3 regions of the Thomasclavelia spiroformis DSM 1552 genome follow, and region 2 is predicted to be linked to each of the others. Evidence: a T-box and tRNA genes for the amino acid it is inferred to sense, from the RefSeq annotation. Region 2 holds a T-box; the other regions hold tRNA genes.
The links. The T-box of region 2 lies ahead of leuS (leucine--tRNA ligase). A T-box ahead of a tRNA ligase gene usually reads a tRNA of that ligase, here a tRNA-Leu.

Region 1 (8,158 bases), 1.0 Mb from region 2:
ATCAAAACTAGATTTAAATCTATATGTAGCTAAATCATGACAAATACCAATAATAGCAGCTAATTCTAAATCAAGATTTTTTAATTTAGCTAATAAACAAGCCATATTAGCAACATTAGCAGAATGCTCTAAACCATTATTTTTAATTAAAATATCATTGATAGCTTCTTTAATAAAATAATATCTTTTCATCGTCGTAACCCCTTAGGATATAAATTTTTAACTTGGTTATTACTTTCTTTATAAAACGATAAAGGATAACCATCAACCAAGATCAAACCATAGCCTTTTTGATTATTTCCAATCAAAGTTTCACCATGAATATATTTTGCAACTTCAATATCATCACTTTTAAAATTATAATAACGTTTTACATCATTCATATTAAGTGTTAAAGCTAATGAATGACTTGGTTCAAAACGTCCTTTTTTACATTCTCCTAGATATAAACCATTTCTTAAAACTTTTACTCCTTTTAGTTCAAGAAATTGTGGTAAAATAGCATAGATATGATTATTTGAACTAAATAATAGTGATGGTACTTTTATTTTTAAATTATCGTTATAAAACTTCTTGATTAAATCAAGTTGTTGAGAAGTAACATTTGGTTTTAATAATTTAACTTTCTTTGTTTTATTATCACTATGTTTTTTTAATAGTGCAATAAATTGGCCTTCTCCTTTATTGATATGTGGATACATTCTAACAACTTTATCATTATTATAGCCACTAGACATACCAGGCTGCTTTTTAATTTCTAAAAGCTCCATATTTAATTCATTTATCATATAATCAACTTGTTCTTCATTTTCTTCTAAAGAATATGTACAAGTTGAATAAATTAAAATCCCATCATCTTTAAGCATTTTATATGCTGCATTAATCAGTCTCCTTTGAATTTTAGCACAATCATATATTTTATCAATCGACCATGTTTCAATTGCCGTGTCAAGTTTTCTAAACATTCCTTCTCCAGAACAAGGAGCATCTAAAATAATTTTATCAAAAAAACAATTAAACTGTTTATCCAATTTGACGGGATCACAATTAGTAACAATCGTATTAGTGATTCCAAAACGTTCAATATTTTCTGATAAAATCTCTGCTCTTAATTTATTAATATCATTGGCAATCATTAATCCTTCATCACTTAATCTACTTGCTACGTAACAAGTTTTACCACCAGGAGCTGCACACATATCTAAAATATAATCATCTTTATTAAACTCAACACTACTAGCAACAGCCATGGCACTAGGTTCTTGAATATAATATAAACCACAATTAAAATAGGGATGTTTACCTAGAGGATAACTATCATAGTCATAAAAATATGCATCATTTATATATGGATGCTTAGTTAAGTATTGATATTCTAGATGTTGGATAACATTCTTTTTTTTGGGATTTAGATAAAATGCTTTTATTGGTTTTTTTAATAGCGCTGCTTTAAAGTTTTGATATTCATCTTTTAAAAGCATTTGCATTCTTTGTTCAAATAATATGTCCATGTTTCACCTCAAATTTAATATATAAAGCAAAAGACAAGCAATTGCTTGTCTGTTATTTTGATAGCTCATTAGAAATCTGTGCTAAACGATTTGCTAGTTTACTTAACTCTTGAATTGGTAATTCAAGATATAAGTCGATGTCTATTTTTTTAATAGCATCTTCATATTTTGCATTTTCTTGCAAACCAATTAATGTTTCAGTTGTTGCATCTAAAGAATTTGTTATTTCAATTAATTCGTTTAAAATTTCATTGCCCACCATATAATATACCACGTTTTCTTAATTTTATTTTGTTCTTTTTATTTAGTTTATTTCTACTAAAAAAATACGTCATTTTAATCAATTCGTCAATACTATTTAGTAAATTAACACTAAATTCTTTCTAAAAATTGTTTTTTTTAATAAATTTTATAAATAAATGTACATTTATTGAAAATACTATTGATTTTATACTTTAAATTGTATATAATAATTATTGGTAGTTGCCCAAGTGGCGAAATTGGTAGACGCAACGGACTCAAAATCCGTCGGTAGCGATACTGTACCGGTTCGAGTCCGGTCTTGGGCACCATTTATTAGTCAATGTGTTCGTTGACTTTTTTATTTTGTTTTCATATTTATCTTATATAAGATGATTTCTCATGAGATTGAAAAGTTCTATCACTTTTCGATATCATTATGACGTGTTTGGATATCTAAATTTGTCGAATTATGACAGAAATGTAAAATTTTTTTAAAAATTTGAAAAATAAATGAAAAATGTATATTTAATTAGAAAAAAATATACATTTTTTTAGATTATTGTAATAGATTTTCTATTATTATAAATTAAAGAAGAATATTTCTAGATGGATAGACAAATAGAAGATAATGTAAGACATCTTCGAAGTTTAAAAATCTAGTAAGAATTATATCTTTAATTGAAGGGCGTAATGAAACTAAAATACCACATCTAATTATTTATCGTTAGAACATAATAAAAGATGTACAAATGTATTGTAAAAAGTTTTAAAGTAAATGAAGTAGCTAGTTGTTTTTTAATAAAATAAATAACAGTGAACCTAAAGAAGGTGATAGTTCTAAAGATTTTACTAAATTGGTATTATAAATTATTTTAATAATAGATATGGACGGTTAATCTATATGATTAATCGTGTTTTAACTATTAGATAATTGAATATTAATAAAAAAATGAGCAATAGATATTGTTCATTTATATTATAGTTTTTTAAACAAATTTTTTTGTTTTAGTTTTTCTGTTTCTTCAACTCGTTGACGTATGTCTTTGATAATGAATTGTTGATCACTAAGGCTTAGACGATTAAATAAATTTATTAACTCATCATTTGTAATATATATTTGTGATTTTTCTTTACAAAATTGTTGATCACCGATGTATGATAAAAAACCGGAATCATTAAGAACATCATAAAAACTCATTTCTAAAGCATGAGCAATTTTAACTATTGCAGGAATAGACATGTTATAAAAAATACCTTTATGTCCATGTTCAATATTACTAATTGATGAAGCAGAAATACCTGATATATATTCAAGTTTAGCTTGTGACCAGCCTTTAGATAATCGAATATTTTTAATATAAGTGCCAATTAATGTTGTGTCTATATTATCCATATTGTGTCCCCCATCAATATGATTATATCGTATTTATATTCCAATAACCGCCAGAATTATGTAGACTGATATAGTCTAAAAATAATTTGGATAAAAAGTTTTATTAAAAATATTGACAGAATTGTTATTCTTGGATAAAATAATTGCAACAACATCTGATATAAATACTGTGAAAAGAAATAGTATGTATTTGAAGTAGTATAGAGAACTCTTGGTTGGTGGAAAAGAGTCTACCTATAATACTGAATTCGTCTTGGAGTAGAGGACTGAAAGTTTTTAGTAGGTCTCTCCGGTAACACCCGTTAGCGTGTAAGAGTATGTACTAATTTTATTAGCGTACTTGATGAGGTTAATATAGTAATATATTAATAAAATAAGGTGGTATCACGAAGCATAGCTCTCGTCCTTTTTAGGAGGAGAGCTTTTATTTATATACAGAGTTGAGATAATAAATAGAAAAGGGGAATATTAAAATGATTATTGTAATGAAAACTACAGCAACAGTTAAAGATGTTGAAAAAGTATCAAAAATTATAACTGATAAAGGATTAAAAGTAAGTGTTGTAAATGGTACAGAACAATCTGTAATTGGGGTAATTGGAGACACTACTAAAATTGATCCTCGTGCTATTGAAGTGGATATGGCAGTTGATCATGTAATGAGAGTATCTGAGCCATATAAACTAGCCAACCGTGCATTTCATCCCGATGATACAATCGTTGATGTAGCCGGTGTTAAAGTCGGTGGTGATAATCTTGCCTTGATTGCTGGACCTTGTTCAGTTGAAAGTGAAGAACAGGTAATTGAAATTGCTAAGGCTGCTAAAAAAGCTGGAGCAAATATTTTAAGAGGTGGAGCTTTCAAACCAAGAACTTCGCCATATGCATTCCAGGGAATGGGTTCTTCAGGATTAGATATTTTAGTTGCAGCTAAAAAAGCAACAGGACTACCAATCTGTTCAGAGTTGATGGATGCCCAATATCTTGATGAATTTAATGAAAAAGTAGATTTAATACAAATTGGTGCAAGAAACATGCAAAACTTTGACTTATTAAAAAAAGTAGGAGCAGGGACAAAAAAACCAATCTTATTAAAAAGAGGATTAAGTGCAACATTTGAAGAATGGATCATGTCAGCAGAATATATCATGGCAAATGGAAATCCCAATGTAATCTTATGTGAAAGAGGAATCAGAACATTTGAAACATATACAAGAAACACATTAGATTTACAAGCAATCCCGGTAATCAAGAAATTGACACATTTACCAATAATAATCGATCCAAGTCATGCAGGAGGGAAATGGTGGTTAGTAGAACCAATGGCAAAAGCATCAATAGCAGCGGGATGTGATGGATTGATGATAGAAGTGCATAATAATCCAGAAAAAGCATTGTGTGATGGACCACAGTCATTAAGACCGGAAAAATATGAAGAATTATTAAAACAAATTAATAAAATTGCAGATGTTGTTGGAAAGAAAGTTTAAAATAGGAGGAAGATAGCGATGGAATTGACAGTTGCGTTAAAGGATAATAGTTATCCAATATATATTAAAAAAGGAATTTTAAATGATGTTGATAAATATATTAAAAATATTTATCATGGCAATAAGATTATGATTATTTCAGATGATCAGGTGTATAGCTATTATGGTGAGCGTTTAACTAATGTCTTAAAAAAAGAATATGTTGTTGATCATGTGATTGTTCCTCATGGTGAACAATCAAAAAGATTTGATATTCTACCATCGCTATATAAGTCTTTATTGGAATTCAAACTTACAAGAACTGATTTAATTATTGCATTAGGTGGTGGTGTTATTGGCGATTTAGTTGGGTTTGTGGCTTCAACATATTTAAGAGGAGTGAAGCTTGTTCAAATTCCAACTTCACTTTTAGCTCAAGTTGATTCATCTGTAGGTGGTAAAGTAGCTGTAGATTTACCAGAAGGGAAAAATTTAATTGGAACTTTTTATCATCCTAAGATGGTTTTAATCGATCCTGATACATTAAAAACGTTACCTAAGCGTTTTATTAATGATGGAATGGCAGAAGTAATTAAATATGGATGTATAAAAGATAAAAATTTATTTGAACGTTTAAGTAGTTATAAAGATTTTGATGATTTGTATCAAGATATTGATGAGATTATTTATCGTTGTGTTGATATTAAACGTGATGTTGTAGAACGTGATCAATTTGATTTTGGTGATCGACTTTTATTGAATTTTGGTCATACTTTAGGACATGCAATTGAACAATATTATCATTATGAAAAATATTCTCATGGCGAAGCTGTAGCAATTGGAATGGTTCAGTTAACTAAGATTGCTGAAGAAAAGAATCTTTCTTTTAAAGGAACTAGTGATATAATTAAAGATATATGTCTTAAATATAATCTTCCTATTTTTAGTGATACTAAAACAGATGATTTAATTGAAGCAATTAGCTTAGATAAAAAGAATTTGAATAAAAAATTGTCATTAGTATTATTAAAAGAAATTGGAAATAGTTATATTTATCAAAGTGATCTTTCACTAATTAAAGAAAAGGATAGGGTATAAAATGACAGCAGTAAGAATAACACCAACTAAATTAAAAGGAAAAGTTCAAGTACCTCCTTCTAAATCATTAGCACATCGAGCAATTATTTGTGCTAGTTTAGCTAAAGGAATTAGTCGTATTGATAATATTGAATATTCCAAAGATATTCAAGCAACAATTAAAGCAATGCAATCACTAGGAACTAAAATAGAGAAATATAATGATTATTTAATCATTGATGGAACATCAACGTTTACTAAAAATAATAGTGAGATAGATTGTGAAGAATCTGGTTCAACTTTACGATTTATGATTCCAATTTCAATCGTTGAAGAAAATAAAGTTCATTTTACTGGACATGGTAATTTAGGAAAAAGGCCATTAGATACATTCTATAAAATTTTTGAGCAACAAAATATTGGCTACTTATATAAAAAAGATATTTTGGATTTATATGTAATTGGAAAGCTAAAACCTGATCATTATAAAATTCCTGGAAATATTTCATCACAGTTTATCACCGGTTTACTATTTGCATTACCGCTTTTAAAAGGTGATTCGATTATTGAAATTACTTCACCGCTTGAATCTAAAGGATATATTGATTTAACATTACAAATGTTAAATCAATATGGTATTAAAATAATTAATAATAATTATCAAAGTTTTATTATTATTGGGAATCAAGAATATCATGCTCAAGATTATCGGGTTGAAGCTGATTTTTCCCAAGCAGCTTTTTATCTTGTTGCTGGAGCAATTGGAAATGATGTAGTTTTAACGGATTTAAATTTAGATTCTTTACAAGGAGATAAAGCTACTTTAGATATTTTAGAATCAATGGGCGCTAAAATTACGGTTCTTGGAGATGGAGTTAAAGTAACTGGTGAAAATTTATCAGCAACAATTGTTGATGCTAGTCAATGTCCCGATGTAATTCCGGTTGTTTCTGTAGCATTAGCTTTAGCTACAGGTCGAAGTGAAGTTATTAATGCTAAAAGATTAAGAATTAAAGAATGTGATCGACTTGTTGCTACTAGTAGTCAAATTAATGAATTATCAGGAAATGTAAAGGAATTACCAGAAGGTATGATTATTAATGGAGTTGATGAATTTACTGGTGGCAATTGTTCTAGTTATAATGATCATCGTATAGCGATGATGCTTGCAATTGCTGCTACAAGAAGTATTCGACCAATCATTATTGATAATATGGAATGTGTTGAAAAATCATATCCAAGTTTTTGGGAAGATTATAAATCATTAGGGGGAATTATTGATGTCATCGACATGGAAAAATAATATCGAAATAACAATTTTTGGAGAATCACATGGTAAAGCAATTGGGATTATTTTAGGAAATCTTCCAGCTGGAATTAAAATCGATATGGATGAAGTTGCAAGAGAAATGAAACGTCGTGCTCCAGGTCGAAATAAAATGTCGACACCAAGAAAAGAAGCTGATAATGTTGAAGTGGTTAGTGGCTTATATGAAGGTATTACTACTGGAGCGCCACTTTGTGGGATGATTTATAACTGTGATCAGCATTCTAAAGATTATTCATTATTAAAAGAAAAAATGCGTCCTGGTCATAGTGATTATCCGGCTTTTGTTAAATACCAAGGTTTTAATGATGTTCGTGGCGGTGGTCATTTTTCTGGAAGAATTACAGCACCAATTGTCTTTGCTGGTGCAATTGCTAAACAAATTCTTGCTAAACAGGGAATTCATGTTGGGGCCCATATTTTAAGTATTAAAGATATATATGATGAATATTTTGATATGCGTTTATCAAATGAAACATTAAATTATTTAAGTGAGCAACAGTATCCAGTTTTGAATAAAGATATTTATGATCAGTTTGTAAAAACAATTGATGAAGCAAGAATGAATCAGGATTCAGTTGGGGGTAAAATTGAATGTGCAATAATAGGATTGAAAGCTGGTTTAGGTGATCCATTCTTTGATTCAATTGAAAGTCATTTATCTAGTTTGTTGTTTTCAATTCCGGCTGTTAAGTCAGTTGCTTTTGGTAATGATAGAATTAGTGAGATGTTTGGTAGTGAAGCTAATGATTGTTATTATTATGATAAAGATGTTATTAAAACTAAAACTAATAATAATGGTGGAATTATTGGTGGAATTAGTAATGGAATGCCAATTGTTTTTAATGTTGGAATTAAGCCAACGCCTTCAATTTCTAAGATACAAGAAACAGTAGATATAAAACATCATCAAAATACTACATTAGAAATTCATGGACGTCATGATCCATGTATTGTCTTTAGAGCAACGGTTGTAGTTGAAGCTATGGCAGCGTTGACAATTCTTGATTTAGTGAGGTAATTATGAAAGATTTAAATGAATGTCGAAAAGAAATTGATCAAATTGATCAACAATTAATTAAATTGTTTGAACAAAGGATGAAAATAAGCAGGGAAGTTGTTACCTATAAGTTGGCTA
Region 2 (8,158 bases):
GCTCATTTAAAATAAATATGATACTCTAATAATGAAAGAGAGGCAAAATTATGGAAGAAACTGTTTTATTATATAATATTGATAAAACTCAAGCTGGTAAAGCAATTATTTCTATTTTAGAAAAATTGAATGTTAAAATTATTATTGTTGAATCATGTGATTTAATGAATCCAATCGGTTATATTTTAGGAATTGAAGATTTTCAAAGGGGTAGTGAAGCATTAACTACCATCCCTCAAGATGATATGATGGTAATGGCTGGTTTTGAAGAAAAACAAGTTGATATCTTATTACAAATTTTTAGAGAAGCTAATATTCCTTTTATCCCACTTAAAGCAATTGTTACTCAAACAAATGTTAACTGGACATTCATGCAATTATTACAAAATGTTAAAAACGAATATATTGAATTAACAGGTATGAATAAAGACAAAATTAATTAGAAGATTATGTTTAATCTTCTTTTTTTTGTTCAAAATATATGCGGAGGTATTTATTATGGAATCAAAAACAAAAACCAATTTACTCCGTGCTTTTGCAGGAGAATGTCAAGCTCGTATGCGTTATGAAATCGCAGCTAAAATAGCTGGTAAAAATGATTTAGCTATTATTCAAGACATGCTTTATTTCACTGCTAACCAAGAAAAAGAACATGCTATTATTTTTTACAATTATTTAAAGGATGTATTTAAAGATGAAGACGTTTCAATGCATGCTAATTATCCTGTTGATTTAGGTCAAGATCTTGCTTCTTTACTTGAAGATGCTTCTAAACATGAATATGATGAAGCAACTACTATTTATAAACAATTTGGAAACGAAGCTAAAGAAGAAGGATATATCGATATTGCTACTTCATTTTTTATGATTAGCGAAATCGAACAATATCATCATGAACGTTTCAAGAAATATCATAGTTTATTAACTAGCAATAAGTTATTTAAAGAATCAAGTAATGTTAAATGGATGTGCTTAAATTGCGGTTTTATTTATGAAGGTAATGAAGCAATAAATGTTTGTCCTGTATGCAAACACTCAAATGGCTATAGTCTTCGTTTAAACGAAACACAATTTCACGTTTAAAAAGTGTACCTTTTATAGTACACTTTTTTTGTTATCAATTAACCATTATGCTCAGTAATTATTTAGATTTTTTCTTCTCATAATAAATATTCTTTAATAAGTTGTTCTAAGTATTCTTTTCCAGCATCTTCTATATGATAATAAACTCGTAATTTCCTATTTACATATTCATCTTTACTTGAAATATATCCTTTATCTACCATCTTATATAAACTTGGATATAAAGAACCCTCTTTAATATCAATAACCCCATCTGATAATTCTTTTATTGAGTTAGTAATCTCATAGCCACAACAATCCCTTTGTTTTAATAACGATAAAATAAGCATATCAAATTTAAAATATATACTTTTCTTGGGCATGAAAATTACCTCCTCTCATATTTTTATTTTTTAACACTAAAAATAAATTTCTAAATATAATATGGCAATAATTTTATCTAACTCAAACAATATATATTAATTATATTGAAATAATGAGACAAATCACCTAATTTCTTAAATTAAAATTTAAAAAAAGCACTAGAAAACTAGTACTTTTAAATATATATTTAATTTCTTGATCACAACGTTTTTCCACTATTCGGTGCAACTTAAATTTTATCTTTTCTTAAATAATTTTAAAGTTATAATATTGACTTCATAAAAATTTACATTTTCATCAATTAATATATATGTTCTCGCTTTTAAAATAATAACTTTTTTAATTCTCTAATTATCATCAATATATTTATCATCCGTAGACATACTACCTGATTCTTTTACAAAATTTTTCATGATTGTGTCCCAATCACTGATTTTATAATATTTTTATTTTCTTCTATAAATTTTTCTGTTATATCATTTCCCTTCTCATCAAGTATTTGAACATCATACCGATCTTCAATAAAAGCATATTCTAAATATTGTCTACCTAAAGGATACAAACCCTTTGTCTTCTTTGTTATCTAATACAAGTTTTATTACTAATCCTATTGTTACTACTTATAAACAAATTAAAAAAATGATTATTTTTTAAACTCATATCTTTCCCTCACTATTTTTAAATTCACTATCATATGCATTGAATCACATATATTATTGATTATTTTATATTTTCCTTTTTTTTAGATAATAATTGGATTATTTATATAGAACACAATCTCCCTTCATTGATTTTTTATTATTTTTACCCTACCATATTATTAATATTTATTTTATCTACTAGTAGTATATCATGTATTCTAAAAATATACTTTTTAAAGGAGCATAAAAATGTCTAATTTTATTAATAAATTTAAAAAATTAGAAATATTAACCAAAATATTTATTTATATTTTAATAATCTTATCTTTATATTTAATTATTAATTCTAACTTAGATCCCCATATCTTTTTCCATCCAAGAATAACTATCTTTTTTAAAATTTTAATCATTGTTGAATTTTTTATTTTACCAAGTCTTATTTTTATAAAACAATCTATAAAAAATAATAAAAATATTTTAAAAATAATTATATCTAGCTTTTTTGTATGTTTAGCTTATTTTATCTTAACTATGATTATAAGTATTTTTGCATTATTTTTTGATAAAGCTGTTTTTAATATAGATACTATTAGTCTTTCTTATGATGATAAAACAGTAACAGAAAGCTATACTATTTGGCTTGAAAATGAACCTATCTATAATACATACATAGTTAAAAACTTCTTTTTTGTAGAGTATAAATAGACATTAGCAATCACTAACGTCTATTTTATGTATTTACTTAGCATCATTTTCTATCTAAATTACTTTAAACCACAATAAGCAGCAATTATTTTTCTAATTTCTACTAATCTATTTTCAAATCCAAGATTTGCTTTAAACCATCGCATATTTAAAGGTGATGGATGAGGTAATACAATTGTAAGTTTATTATTTAATCTTTGATTTTCAAAAACTAAATCCGTTAACTTTTTATCAGGAAAAAATAATTTTGCACTATAGCTACCAACAATAATATAAATCTCATTATTAACTAGTTTCATTTCTTGATTTAACCACTTTTGATAACAACATTTAGGAGGTGGTCGATCTCCACTACCAGCTGCTTTTCCAGGATAACAATGTGCTAACGATGTCAAATAAAAAATATCTTGATTATAAAAAGTCCCCTGATCAATTTGATACCATTGTAATAATCTTTTACCACTTAAATCACTAAAAGGAACTAAATTTTGATTAACTTTATTTGAAGGAGCTTGACCAATTTGCATAATTTTAGCGTTTTGATGACCCCAAACTACTGGATGAAATTCATGATCAAATTTATTTTCACAATAACGGCATTCTTTTATCTCTCGTATTAATTTATCAAATTCTTTCATTATCTCACCTCTACTTTAATTTTTATTTAATATTAACATATTCATTATCTTATGTAATATATTTTTTAATTCATTATATCTTCAATTTATTTCTTTGATTATATTATATTGAATTAAGTCTCCCATTAAATAAAAAAATATCTATTTTTAGTATTGGTACCTTTTCAACATCTCCATCAGATTAATTTTCAGCTTTATAAATATGTTGAATTCGGTGATTACAACGTATTAAAAAATAATATTTTCATCTATCAAATCACAATAAAAAAGACGTTAATTATTCTAACTAACGTCTCATCATAAATTATAATTTTTTATTAAACCACTATAATGATACTGTAGTTTTTTATTTAACAACAATATTACAAATTTTATTTTTAACAACAATCACTTTAACAATATTTTTACCATCAGTATGAGCTTTAACATTGTCTTGTGCAAAAGCTAATTCTTTAACACTTTCATCATCCGCATCTTTAGCAACTTGAATTTTAGCTCTTAATTTACCATTTACTTGAACACCCATTTCAACAGTTTCACTAACTAACATACTTTCATCATATGTTGGCCATGGTTCATAAGCAAGTGTATTATCATGTCCTAATAATTGCCACATTTCTTCACAAACGTGAGGCGCTATACAAGAAAGCATTTTAATGAAGTTGAATGCATATTCTTTATATACTGTTGGTGCTTTATAACATTCATTGATAAAAATCATCATTTGAGAAATTGCTGTATTGAATCCTAATGATTCAAAATCATCTGTTACTTTTTTAACAGTTTGGTGATAAACACGGTCTAAACTATGATCATTTTCATCACTTAATTTATCTTGTTCAATAAATAAACGATAAACACGATCTAACCATTTACGTGCTCCATCAAGTCCATTTGTTGACCATGGAAGTGCTGCTTCAAGTGGTCCCATAAACATTTCATATAATCTAAGAGCATCTGCCCCATGACTTGCAACAATATCATCAGGATTTACTACATTTCCACGTGATTTAGACATTTTTTCATTATTATCACCTAAAATCATTCCTTGGTGAAATAAACGTTGCCATGGTTCTTTACATTTTACAATTCCAGCATCATATAATACTTTATGCCAGAAACGTGAATATAAAAGATGTAATACCGCATGTTCAGCTCCACCAATATATAAATCAACTGGTAACCATTTTTCTAATAATTTTGGATCACAAATTGCTTCACTATTATGAGGATCGATATAACGAATATAATACCAGCAAGATCCTGCCCATTGTGGCATTGTATTTGTTTCACGACGACCTTTTTTACCATCAATTTCCACTTCTAACCAATCTTCACAGTTTGCAAGTGGTGATTCACCGCTTTCATGTGGTTGGAAGTTTTTAGTTGCTGGTAATTCTAATGGTAATTCTTCAAGTGGAACAGTTCTCATTGTTCCATCTTCCATATGAATAATTGGAATTGGTTCTCCCCAATAACGTTGGCGTGAAAATAACCAATCTCTTAATTTATAAGATACTTTCTTTTGTCCACATTTATGTTCTTCTAACCAAGCAACCATTTTATCGATTGCTTCTTGTTTTCCTAAACCATCAAGCCAGCTTGAATTAATATGAACACCATCTTCAACATACGCTTCTTTTTCAACATCTCCACCTTCTAATACCGGAATAATTTCGATGTCGAATTTTTTTGCAAATTCCCAGTCACGTTGATCGTGAGCAGGAACCGCCATGATTGCACCAGTACCATAGCTTGCAAGAACATAGTCAGAAATCCAAATTGGAATTTTTTTACCGTTTACCGGATTAATTGCATAAGCTCCTGTAAATACTCCTGTTTTATCTTTATTTAATTCTGTTCTTTCTAAGTCAGATTTACTAATACAACTTTGTTTATAAGCTTCGATCGCTTCTTTTTGTTCAGGTGTCGTAATTTCATCTACGTATGGATGTTCTGGTGCCATTACACAGTATGTAGCTCCAAACAAAGTATCACAACGTGTTGTAAATACTGTAAAGATTTTATCTGTTCCATCAATTCTAAAATCAACATTAGCCCCTACTGATTTACCAATCCAATTACGTTGCATTTGTTTAGTAGCTTCTGGCCAATCTAAATCATCAAGATCTTTTAATAATCTTTCAGCATATTCAGTAATTTTTAATACCCATTGTCGCATCGGTTTACGAATTACTGGATATCCTCCACGTTCACTTTTACCATCAATTACTTCTTCATTTGCTAAAACGGCTTTTAGCTCAGGACACCAGTTAACCGGAATTTCATCAACATATGCAAGTCCAGCATCATATAACTTAGTAAAAATCCATTGTGTCCATTTATAATATTCAGGATCACTTGTTGCAATTTCACGATCCCAATCATATGAAAAACCTAAAGATTTAATTTGTCCTTTAAAAACTTCAATATTTTTCTTAGTAAATTCTGCAGGATGATGTCCTGTTTGAATTGCAAACTGTTCAGCTGGTAAACCAAATGAATCAAATCCCATCGGATGTAATACATTATACCCTTGCATTCTTTTCATTCTTGAAACAATATCAGTTGCAGTATATCCTTCAGGATGTCCTACATGAAGGCCATTTCCTGATGGATAAGGAAACATATCTACACAATAATATTTTGGTTTACTATCATCATAACAATCAGTTTTAAATGTTTTATGTTCATCCCAATATTTTTGCCATTTTGGCTCAATTTCTTTGTGATTAAACGGCATTTTATAATTCCTCCTTAAAATAATAAAAAGTCATCCTATCTAAGGACGACTTCAATATCGCGTTACCACCTTAGTTCAAAGCCTAAAAAAGGCTGAGCCCTCGAAACCTTAACGCAGTCAACGGCAACGACTACTGTTAATTCACCGCTGCATCTCCTAGGTGAGTTCATAATCTGCTTTATCAGTTTTCACCACCCACTGACTCTCTAAATAAAAGCATAAATTACTACTAGTCCTATTCATAGATTTTTTTGTTACTCATCTATTATATCACAAAACTAACCATATGCAACATAATTCATCAATTAATATCTTTGATATTTTAAAGATTTAACAGGATCCAAACGACTAGTATAATAAGCTGGAAAACAACTACTAAGTAATCCAAAAAATAGTGCTCCTATATATATAATTATTAATAACTGATTATCAATTTGAATAAAAGCCTTGGATAAATTTAATTGTAATCCCATTTCAACAATCTCATTAATTAGATTAACTAATTGATTAAAAATTAAATATGATAACAAATATGCTATTGTAACTAACATAAAACATTCAAACAAAACCAATAATCGAAGTTGCAACTTACTAGCTCCTAAACACTTAAAAATCCCAATATCTTTTGTCTTTTCAACAACTGATAAATACAATACCTCTCCTATTAAAAAACAAGCTGATACAATTGCAAGTAAAGAAAATAAAACCAATACTCGATGTACCTGCAACAAAAAATCATCAATTCTAGCACTAATATCATCACCTGCAACTTTAAACTCAAAATTCTTATTTTCTTTTCTTAATTTTTCTAAACTTTCATCAACATCAACTTGATTATCTATATTAATCATTCCAATTGAAAAAACAAGCTCATTAATATCTTTATCAAATATCTCACTTACATGTTTAACATTAGCTAATTCATTAATATAAATAGTATCAAAAACAGTTGTTTCATTGCTGATTCCAACTACTTTTAAAACAACTCTTTTGATAACATCACCATACAAATAATATCCATAGATATTTTTATTCAACAACTGCTCATAATCTTTATTTAAATGAATCGCTGTAGTTTTTGATAAAATAATTTCATTATCATTTTTAATTTTTCTTCCTTTTTCTAACTTATCACTTTTCAATCCTTTAGTCATATCACTAATATAAATAGTTTTATCACCTTGATAACTTTCTTGTAAAGATATTCCCATAAACTCATAATCTTTCATCTCACCATATAAATATGTAATATCTTTATTATTTTTTAAATCAACTAAATCTTGATACTTTAAAGGAATATTATTACGTGTTTGTAAAGATATAAGCTGACTTGGAAAAATATTACTGAGTTGTTTTTGAATTTGTTTAGTTAGTGAATCACTTAAAGTAAAAGTAATCATAATACATAGCAGTGCCATTACAACACCTGTTACAATTTTTGTATTTCTAAAAAAATCAGCTCGGTATTGCATCAATACTAATTTATATATATCAAACGGATTTTTCTTTTCTTTAAGACGACAATAAAAATTATCACTTTTATCTTTTCGATATTTACCTAACAATTTACCATTTTGAAAAGTAAATACTTGATTTGCATACTGATAAGCAAGTTGTTCATTATGAGTAATTACAATTACTAATCTTTCCTTTGCTTCTTGTTTTAATAATTCAAAAATTACTTTTGCATTATCGTCATCTAAAGATCCTGTCGGTTCATCACAAAGCAAGATATCTACATTTTTTATCATTGCTCTTAACATTGCTACTCTTTGCTTTTGCCCTCCTGATAAAAGTACTGGTTTCTTTTTTAAAAAAGATGTTAGTTCTAATTTTTCACGACGATCTTCTATTTCCCTTTTGAAGATTATATTACCAAAAAATCTTGGTAGTATATAGTTTTCCTTAGCATTTAACCAATTGACTAAATTAAAATTTTGGAAAATAAAGCCTACATGTTTTCGACAATAATTTTTGATCGTTTT
Region 3 (8,158 bases), 1.1 Mb from region 2:
CGGAAATAGTTATTTTTAGACATTGTAAAAGTAACTTTATGTTCCATCGTAAAATCGACATCATTAAGAGTTACATAAGAATTACTTAACATCTGATTTCCAGAAATATTTCTTAACTCTACTCCTAATCTTTTTGAACTTGGAATTGCATACAACGTAAAATAATTGTTTGCAGTCGTATTATCTCCTATAAAGAAGATTGCATTAACACCACTATTACTGTTGCTTGTAAAACTGAAAGTTCCATTTAATGTAAACTGATCTAAATTAGCATAGTTTGCAACATCTTCACTGGCATTAATCGCCCCTGATCCATTAGTTATAGTAGTTACTTGATCAACTGAATATTGATTAGTTGGAGCAATTCTACTTTCCTGTGCATAAATCGGGACACTCATTAGTGGAGTCGTAACTGTTGTTCCAAACAACAAAGTTGTTAGAACTAGACATCCAACTCCTTTTCTTTTTTCATTTTCCTTTCCTCCTTTTATAGCATTTTAAAGTATACGCTTACATTAATATTATAATATTTAAAATTATTTTGTCTTTGTAGATTTTATTTATTTTTTTGACATTTTATCATAATATTCATTAATAGTATAAATTATGTCATTAAAAATTTCTTCATCCAATAATTCCTTAGCTTTATCAATTGTAGCAAATAGATAATCAGTATGCTCATCAGATAATTGAACATGATCATTTTTGGGAATACATAAATAACCAATTCCAACTGTTTGATAATGTTTTCTAATTTTAGAAAAAGTATAAGCTGGTTTAATAATTATTATGTCTAATCCTGTTTCTTCTTTTAATTCACGAATTAATGCTTGATTAGGGGTTTCTCCATATTCTAAACCACCCCCTGGTAATTCCCAATATCCAAGTCCATCACTTGAGGGACGAGCTCTTTTCATTAATAAAATTTGATTATTTAATACGACAATACCTTTTACAGTTATATGAAATCTTACATTTTCCATGTTCTACCTCCATTTAATATATATATCTTATCACTATTATTAATAAAATTGTTTAATTTTTTTTAATATTAATGTTATAATTGACAAGAGGTGATATTTATATGATAGATTTCAAATCAGAAGTTTTAAAAATAAAAGATCAAATGATTGAAGATATAAAAATGTTATGTGCTATTCCATCAACTCAAGACGATAATACAGTTGCTGAATTTGCTCCTTTTGGTAAAGCAAATCGCCAAGCATTAGATGCTATGTTAAAAATCGGTAAACGTGATGGTTTTAAAGTAGAAGACGTTGATGGATATGCTGGACACATTGATATTGGTGAAGGTAATGAAACATTTGGAATTTTAGGACACCTAGATGTCGTTCCTGTAAATGAGATAGGATGGGATAGTGATCCTTTTGAAGTGATTATTAAAGATGATAAATTATATGGTCGCGGTGTGGCTGATGATAAGGGGCCTCTTTTAGCTGGATATTATGCAGCTAAAATTATTAATTCTTTAAATTTACCTGTAAAAATGAAAATTAGAGTCATTTTTGGTTGTAATGAAGAATTAGGTAGTCGCTGTGTAAAATATTATTTTTCTAAAAAACCATATCCTAAAATGGGATTTACACCTGATGCTTCTTTTCCAGTTGTTTATGGTGAAAAAGCTGGTGGTGAATTTGTAATTGAAGGTAATGTTGAAAAAGGCGGTTTAATTTATTTAAGTGCTGGTAATAGAGCTAATATTGTACCAGAAACTTGTGAGGCAGTAATTTGTGGTAATTATAAACAATATGTAGATTCTTATAAAAGCTTTTTAAGTATAAATGACTTAACTGGTGATATTGAAGAAGAAGGTAATCATACTAAACTTGTTTTAAAAGGTAAATCTGCACATGCAAGTACCCCTGAAGAAGGAATTAATGCTGTTGTTTATTTATGTAAATATCTTGCAACAGTTGTTGATAATAAATTAGTTAATTTTATTTTAGAGTATCTTGATGATTGTAACGGTAAAAAGCTAGGTATTGATCATGTAGGCGTAATGGGACCTCTAACTTTAAATCTTGGCATTATTTCTTATTGTAAAGAAAATTTCAAAATAACTCTTGATTTACGTTGTCCTCATGATATGGACTTTGATAATATGATTTCTAAATTCCAAACAGTTTGTGCAAATTATGGTTTTAATGAATCACATAATATTGGAAAAGCTTTATATGTTGATCCTGATTCAAAATTAATCAAAACTTTACATGAAGCATATGTAAATGTTACTGGTGATACAGTTAATAAACCACAAACTATGGGTGGTGGAACATATGCTAAATCAATGCCTAATTGTGTTGCTTTTGGTGCTGAATTTTTAGGTGAAGATAATTTGATTCATGGTAATAATGAAAATATTAAAATTGAATCGTTATTAAAAGCAACTGAAATTTATTGTCAAGCTATCTATAATTTAATTAAAGTCTAGAATATATTCTAGACTTTAATTAAATAATTTGTTAAACTATATTTACTTGCAGACATGGCGAAACTGGTATACGCGCTATCTTGAGGGGGTAGTGAGCAATTGCTCGTGCGAGTTCAAATCTCGCTGTCTGCACCATTGTAAAATTGTTCAAATTAATCGTATTTTAATATAAAATCAATCATTTTTTTGATTGTTTTTTTTTGTGTAAAAAATTGTATAATAATTTACATTTTTTTACCTACTTTTTTCTTTATAAATTGGATAAGATTAAATTAGAATTAATTATAGAAAGGGATGAATCAAAAATGAAAGCAATAAAGAAAATTATTGCCACCGCTATTTGTTTAATGATAATAATAGGATTGTGTATTTTTAATCCTGTCAGTGCTACTGAAGAACCATTATTAACAGTTGCATTTATGTCTGATTTACATAATCAGCAAAGCACACTTGAAAGTGGGAATATTAGAAATTCCATTACTAAAGTATGCGACGACTTAGCTACAAACGAAAATACTGATGTTTTAGTTATTGGAGGTGATGTAACATCGGATTCCTATGTATCAAAACCTGTTTTAGAATCTGTATTAAATAAAGTTGTAAACGAAACAAATAAAGTAACAAAAAATACACTTTGGATAACTGGCAATCATGATTACAATGCTGGTGAAAGAGATGGTTATGATAGTGCACCATATTATGAATTTTATATGAAACAAAATGTTGGTGAATTATCTGATTTAGAAAGTTATTATGAAGAATATAAAGGAGAACCTCAACTTCTTGCATATCATTATGTAATAAAAGGATTCGATTTTATTTGTCTTAATACTTCTCATGAAATGTTAGAAGGTGGAAAACAAAATTCTAATTATGCTTATAGTGATGGAACAATGAGTTGGGTAGATAATAAACTTGAAGAACTGGGAAAAAATAAAACAGTTTTTGTAATTGGTCATTTCCCATTTAGAGATTCACATAGTTTATCATCTTCTTCAAAAGGTATGACTGTTGAATGTGATAATAAATTCAAATCAATTCTTTCTAAATACCCTAATGTTTTATATTTTTATGGACATGACCATGGTACAGATAGTGCTTATATTCGTAGTGATACAGCTCAACGAACTACAGAATATTTAGCTGATGGTAGCATTAAACCTGAAATTTCAGGTATTGGAGATAGTGTTTTATGGACTTTAGAAAAAACTAATGACGGATATTCATTACAAAATGTTCAAATCGGAAAATATTTAGGATATGATGGTAATTTAAATACTATTGAAAATCGTTCGAGTTGGGAAATTGTTAAAAATGATGATAGCTTTACTTTAAAATATTTAGAAAATGGTAGAAGTCTTCATATTGGAACTGGTAATAAATTTTCACTTGGTTCTGCTAGTCCAATTAAATTTTATCAACAAATTGGTGAAGAATATCTTGAAAGTAATAGCTTAACTGAAGGAGCTAAATATGTTTTAGTTTCTAATGAAAATTATGCTTTAACTAATCTTACAAATGGAGCAACTGGCGAAAGTATTCGTCTTGAACCTCTTTATGTTGAAAAAACAGAAAATGGTATTTGTGATGCAAAAATTGCTGAACCAAGTTTTATTTCTACATTTATGGGTTCACTTCGCTATTATAATAATAATATTGAAGATGGACCAACTGTTGAAGATTCTAAAGTGGTTCAAAACTTAATGATGTATGTATATAAAGATTGAATTGAATTACAAATGAAAAATCATGGTGTTAAAAATGGTGGAGAAAAAATCATCGAACCAGTTGTTATTAAAAGAAATATGACAAATATATCAACAGATAAAACAGCATTAAAGATTGCGGTAGATCTATCTAATGCAATTACTGATAAAGATTTGGAAAAAGTAATTCCAGCAGTAGCTGATGAATTCAAGGCGGCAAGAAATGAAGCTAATGAAGTTTACAATAATGCAAGTGCTTCACAAGTTGAAATAAATAATGCATTTGACAGACTTGCAAGTATCATGCAAAAATTAGAATTCTTCAAAGGAGATAAAACAGCATTAAAAGCATTCATCGATAAAGTAAGCGGATTAGAATCAACTAAATATACAGAAGCTACATGGACAGAATTTAATGATGCCTTAACAGCAGCAACTAGTGTATATAACGATATAAATGCAATGCAACCAGAAGTAAATGAAGCATATACAAATTTAGTAACAGCATTCTTGAACTTAAGATTAAAACCAAATAAAGATTTATTAAAAGATTTAATCAATGAAGCAAATGGATTAAATGCTGCAAATTATACAAAAGCATCATTAGATGGATTAACAAAAGCATTAAATGAAGCAAAGGCAGTATTTGAAAATTCAAATGCCACTCAAGAAGAAGTAGACAATGCAAAAGATGTATTAGAAAAAGCAATCAATAGCTTAGAAACAAATATAACAACACCTAGAGATAACACACCAATAGACAATACTACGACAACACCAGTAAGTAATGGTGATACCATAAGTGTAAAAACTGGAGATAGTGATTTAGTTGGAATGTTTGCAGGATTAGCGTTATTAAGTTTAGTTGGAATTAAGCTGACAAAAAGAAGAGAAAATTAATAAAGCCACTGACCTAGCCAATGTCATTAAGTTAAGGAAATGACATTATAGACACTGATATCTTATATTAGTGTCCTCTTTTTTTATAAAAAAGTGTTGACATTTAAATGAGTTTGTGAAACTTATTATTCATATCTTTTATGAATAATAAACCAATTGTTTATAAGTATGAACTTTTGGAGGTATGGCTTATGAACAATTTTATTCCACTTAAAAAAACTTTGTATACTGTTTTCATTTTACTGACATTTCTCTATTTAACTGGCACTTTTTCTTGACATAGTACCATTTTCTAATATAAATCTTTGAAAAACCGTAAAAAAGAGTTTTATCATTAACCAGTCACATATATCGGATATTATAACTGTATAATTCTTTCATTTTTCCTAATCAATATTAACCGTTATAAATGCAAACAATGTACCCTGTAACATCATATTAGAATCGTAGCCTGTTGCCTCTATAGCGACAGTTAAAATAACTTAACATGTCAATTCCTTTCATAGTTTTTACAAAAGATATCGCTGGATTATTTACGAAACAGCAATAAAAAAATCTAGAATTTATAATTTTTTATTTTATATAAAATAAAAGAAATCAGTTACAATAACTAATTTCTTACTATTGATTTTTTTTTATTTCCTCTAGATCATCTAAGTCATAAGGTGTTAATTGATATACATAATAGTTTAACCAATTACTGAATAATAAATATGCATGAGAACGCCACTTCACTAATATTTCTCCATTAATATCATCATTTTCATAATAATTTTTTGGCATAGTTGCATCATTTGAAATCGCAAGATCTCGTCTATATTCTTTATCTAATGTATCAGGATCATATTCAGGATGTCCTGTTACAAAAAAACGAGAACCATCTTTTTCAGCAATAAGATATACTCCTGCTTCATTACTACTTGCTAAAATATCTAAATTATCAATTAATTCTATATCTTCCCTTTTGATTGTTGTATATCTAGAATGTGGTGCATAAAATTGATAATCAAAACCTCGTAAAATTTTACGTTTCATTTTTTCTACATTAGTATGATGGCAATATACCCCAGTTAATTTTTCTTTTAACTCATATTTTTTAATTCCATAAAAATGATAAAGTGCTGCTTGTGATGCCCAACAAATAAAAAATGAACTAAATACATGCCTTTTTGACCATTCTAGGATTTTTTCCATTTCTTGCCAATAATCAACATCTTCAAATTCTAATCTTTCTACTGGCGCACCTGTTATAATCAAACCATCATAACGATTTTCTTTTATTTCATCAAATGTTTTATAAAATGCTAAAAGATGTTCTTGAGATATATTTTTAGATTCATGACTTGCCATATGAATCCAATCAACTTCTATTTGTAGTGGCGTATTTGATAGCATTCTCAATAATTGTGTCTCTGTTACTATTTTTGTAGGCATTATATTTAAAATTAATAATTTTAATGGTCGAATTTGCTGTGTTAAAGCCCTATTTTCATCCATTACAAATATATTTTCATCTTTTAAAATTTTGCTTGCTGGCAAGTCATTTGGTATTTTAATAGGCAATATTTTCACCCCCTCATTAGTCATAAGTTTAACATATTTATGATTAGAATTTAAGTATAAATACTAAAATGAAATTAATTCATTAAATATTTTAATAATGTATTCATCAGACATTCCAGATAAATAATCAATTATACATCTAATAATTGCTTTGTCATCTTTTGTAAAATCATATATTATCTTATTTTGATATATTTCAGGACGTTTCATTCCTATTATTTTACTATATTTTTCTAACCAACATATAAAACTATCAATAATTTGAGGATAATTATTACGATCTTTTGATAATTCATCAATTATACTAGTGTTTTTTTCTTTTGCTAATTTATCATATTTTAATAAGAAATCAAAAATCGAATTTAATATTAATTTGACATAATTAGCATGTATTTTTAATCTGTCGATTAAATAAATATTTTCATAATTGAATTTCATAATTATTTTCATAATTTCATGTGCTTCATCAGATAATGCTATGCCATCGCTTAAATTACTATTTTTACAAACATCTTGAATAAAATAATTTACTATTGTTCCATTATTAATTGCTGTAAATTTATATTCTTTACAAACATTATTTATTAATAATTTTAATTTATCAACTTTTGTCTGTTTTAATACTTTTAATCTTAAAGCATCTTCAATATCTCTTGCAAGATATGCAATCTTATCTGACATTTTAACAACGCATCCTTCCCATGTATAAGGGTTATACAGACCTGCTTTAGTATAATTATTTAAATCAATATATTCTTCACGTTTAATTATATTTTTTTGATTCATTTCACCACAATGTGAAATTATTCCATCACGGATAGCATACGTTAAATTTAAATTATGATGATGATGTGAATTATCTTCTAATGTTTCTATTTCATCAATAAAATGTAAACTATTTTGCTCATGCCAGAACGATTGTAATCCATATTCCTTTGCAATTTCATCAATTATACGCTCTCCACCATGACCAAACGGAGCATGACCTAAATCATGTCCAACTGCAATAGCTTTGGTTAATTCTGTATTAAGACCTAAATAATTTGCAATTGTATAACTTATTGACTCTACTAAATTTACATGTTCACTTCTTGTACATACATGATCATCTTTTACTGCAAAAAAGACTTGTGTTTTATGTTTTAAGCGACGATAAGCTAAGCTAAAAATAATGCGTGTATAATCACGTCCAAATTCACTTCTTAAATCATTACTTCTTTGATATAGTGGTTGTAATCGAGATATTGCTTTTTGAAAATCGGGATTATTTTCATTCATTGCTACATGCTCAAATATTTTTTTTGTCATTCAAGTTCCTCCAATAATTCTTTACATATTTTGCTAAAATGTGTAAAAAAAGAAAGATTTTTAAATCTTTCTGTTAATAATTATTTTGTTAAAAGAGATGCAGCATCTTTATCAATAATAACTGTTACATCATCATGATTTTGTAAAACACTTGCAGGAAGATCAGTTGTAACTGGACCCTCAATCATTCCTTTTACAGCTTCAGCTTTACCTTTACCAAATGCTAAAA

Region 1: it encodes a tRNA-Leu, which carries the amino acid that the T-box ahead of leuS (leucine--tRNA ligase) is inferred to sense. The anticodon was not compared.
Region 3: it encodes a tRNA-Leu, which carries the amino acid that the T-box ahead of leuS (leucine--tRNA ligase) is inferred to sense. The anticodon was not compared.

The regions. Positions count from the first base shown of each region.
Region 1 covers NZ_CP102275.1:746,230-754,387, forward strand. The annotation lists gene NQ543_RS03305 (HD domain-containing protein) at 1-192, opposite strand, end outside; gene NQ543_RS03310 (RsmF rRNA methyltransferase first C-terminal domain-containing protein) at 189-1,511, opposite strand; gene NQ543_RS03315 (hypothetical protein) at 1,564-1,773, opposite strand; tRNA gene NQ543_RS03320 (tRNA-Leu) at 1,997-2,083, shown strand; gene NQ543_RS03325 (helix-turn-helix domain-containing protein) at 2,731-3,147, opposite strand; T-box leader at 3,308-3,558, shown strand; gene aroF (3-deoxy-7-phosphoheptulonate synthase) at 3,621-4,637, shown strand; gene aroB (3-dehydroquinate synthase) at 4,656-5,714, shown strand; gene aroA (3-phosphoshikimate 1-carboxyvinyltransferase) at 5,716-6,996, shown strand; gene aroC (chorismate synthase) at 6,974-8,041, shown strand; gene pheA (prephenate dehydratase) at 8,044-8,158, shown strand, end outside.
Region 2 covers NZ_CP102275.1:1,746,098-1,754,255, forward strand. The annotation lists gene NQ543_RS08425 (DUF3783 domain-containing protein) at 51-443, shown strand; gene NQ543_RS08430 (rubrerythrin family protein) at 499-1,083, shown strand; gene NQ543_RS08435 (PadR family transcriptional regulator) at 1,161-1,445, opposite strand; gene NQ543_RS08440 (hypothetical protein) at 2,337-2,792, shown strand; gene NQ543_RS08445 (uracil-DNA glycosylase family protein) at 2,852-3,430, opposite strand; gene leuS (leucine--tRNA ligase) at 3,777-6,173, opposite strand; T-box leader at 6,212-6,425, opposite strand; gene NQ543_RS08455 (ABC transporter ATP-binding protein/permease) at 6,479-8,158, opposite strand, start outside.
Region 3 covers NZ_CP102275.1:652,085-660,242, reverse strand. The annotation lists gene NQ543_RS02890 (discoidin domain-containing protein) at 1-398, opposite strand, end outside; gene NQ543_RS02885 (NUDIX hydrolase) at 561-983, opposite strand; gene pepV (dipeptidase PepV) at 1,085-2,452, shown strand; tRNA gene NQ543_RS02875 (tRNA-Leu) at 2,501-2,587, shown strand; gene NQ543_RS02870 (metallophosphoesterase) at 2,758-4,179, shown strand; partial or broken gene NQ543_RS02865 (FIVAR domain-containing protein) at 4,267-5,058, shown strand; gene metA (homoserine O-acetyltransferase MetA) at 5,680-6,621, opposite strand; gene NQ543_RS02855 (deoxyguanosinetriphosphate triphosphohydrolase family protein) at 6,685-7,929, opposite strand; gene nagB (glucosamine-6-phosphate deaminase) at 8,010-8,158, opposite strand, start outside.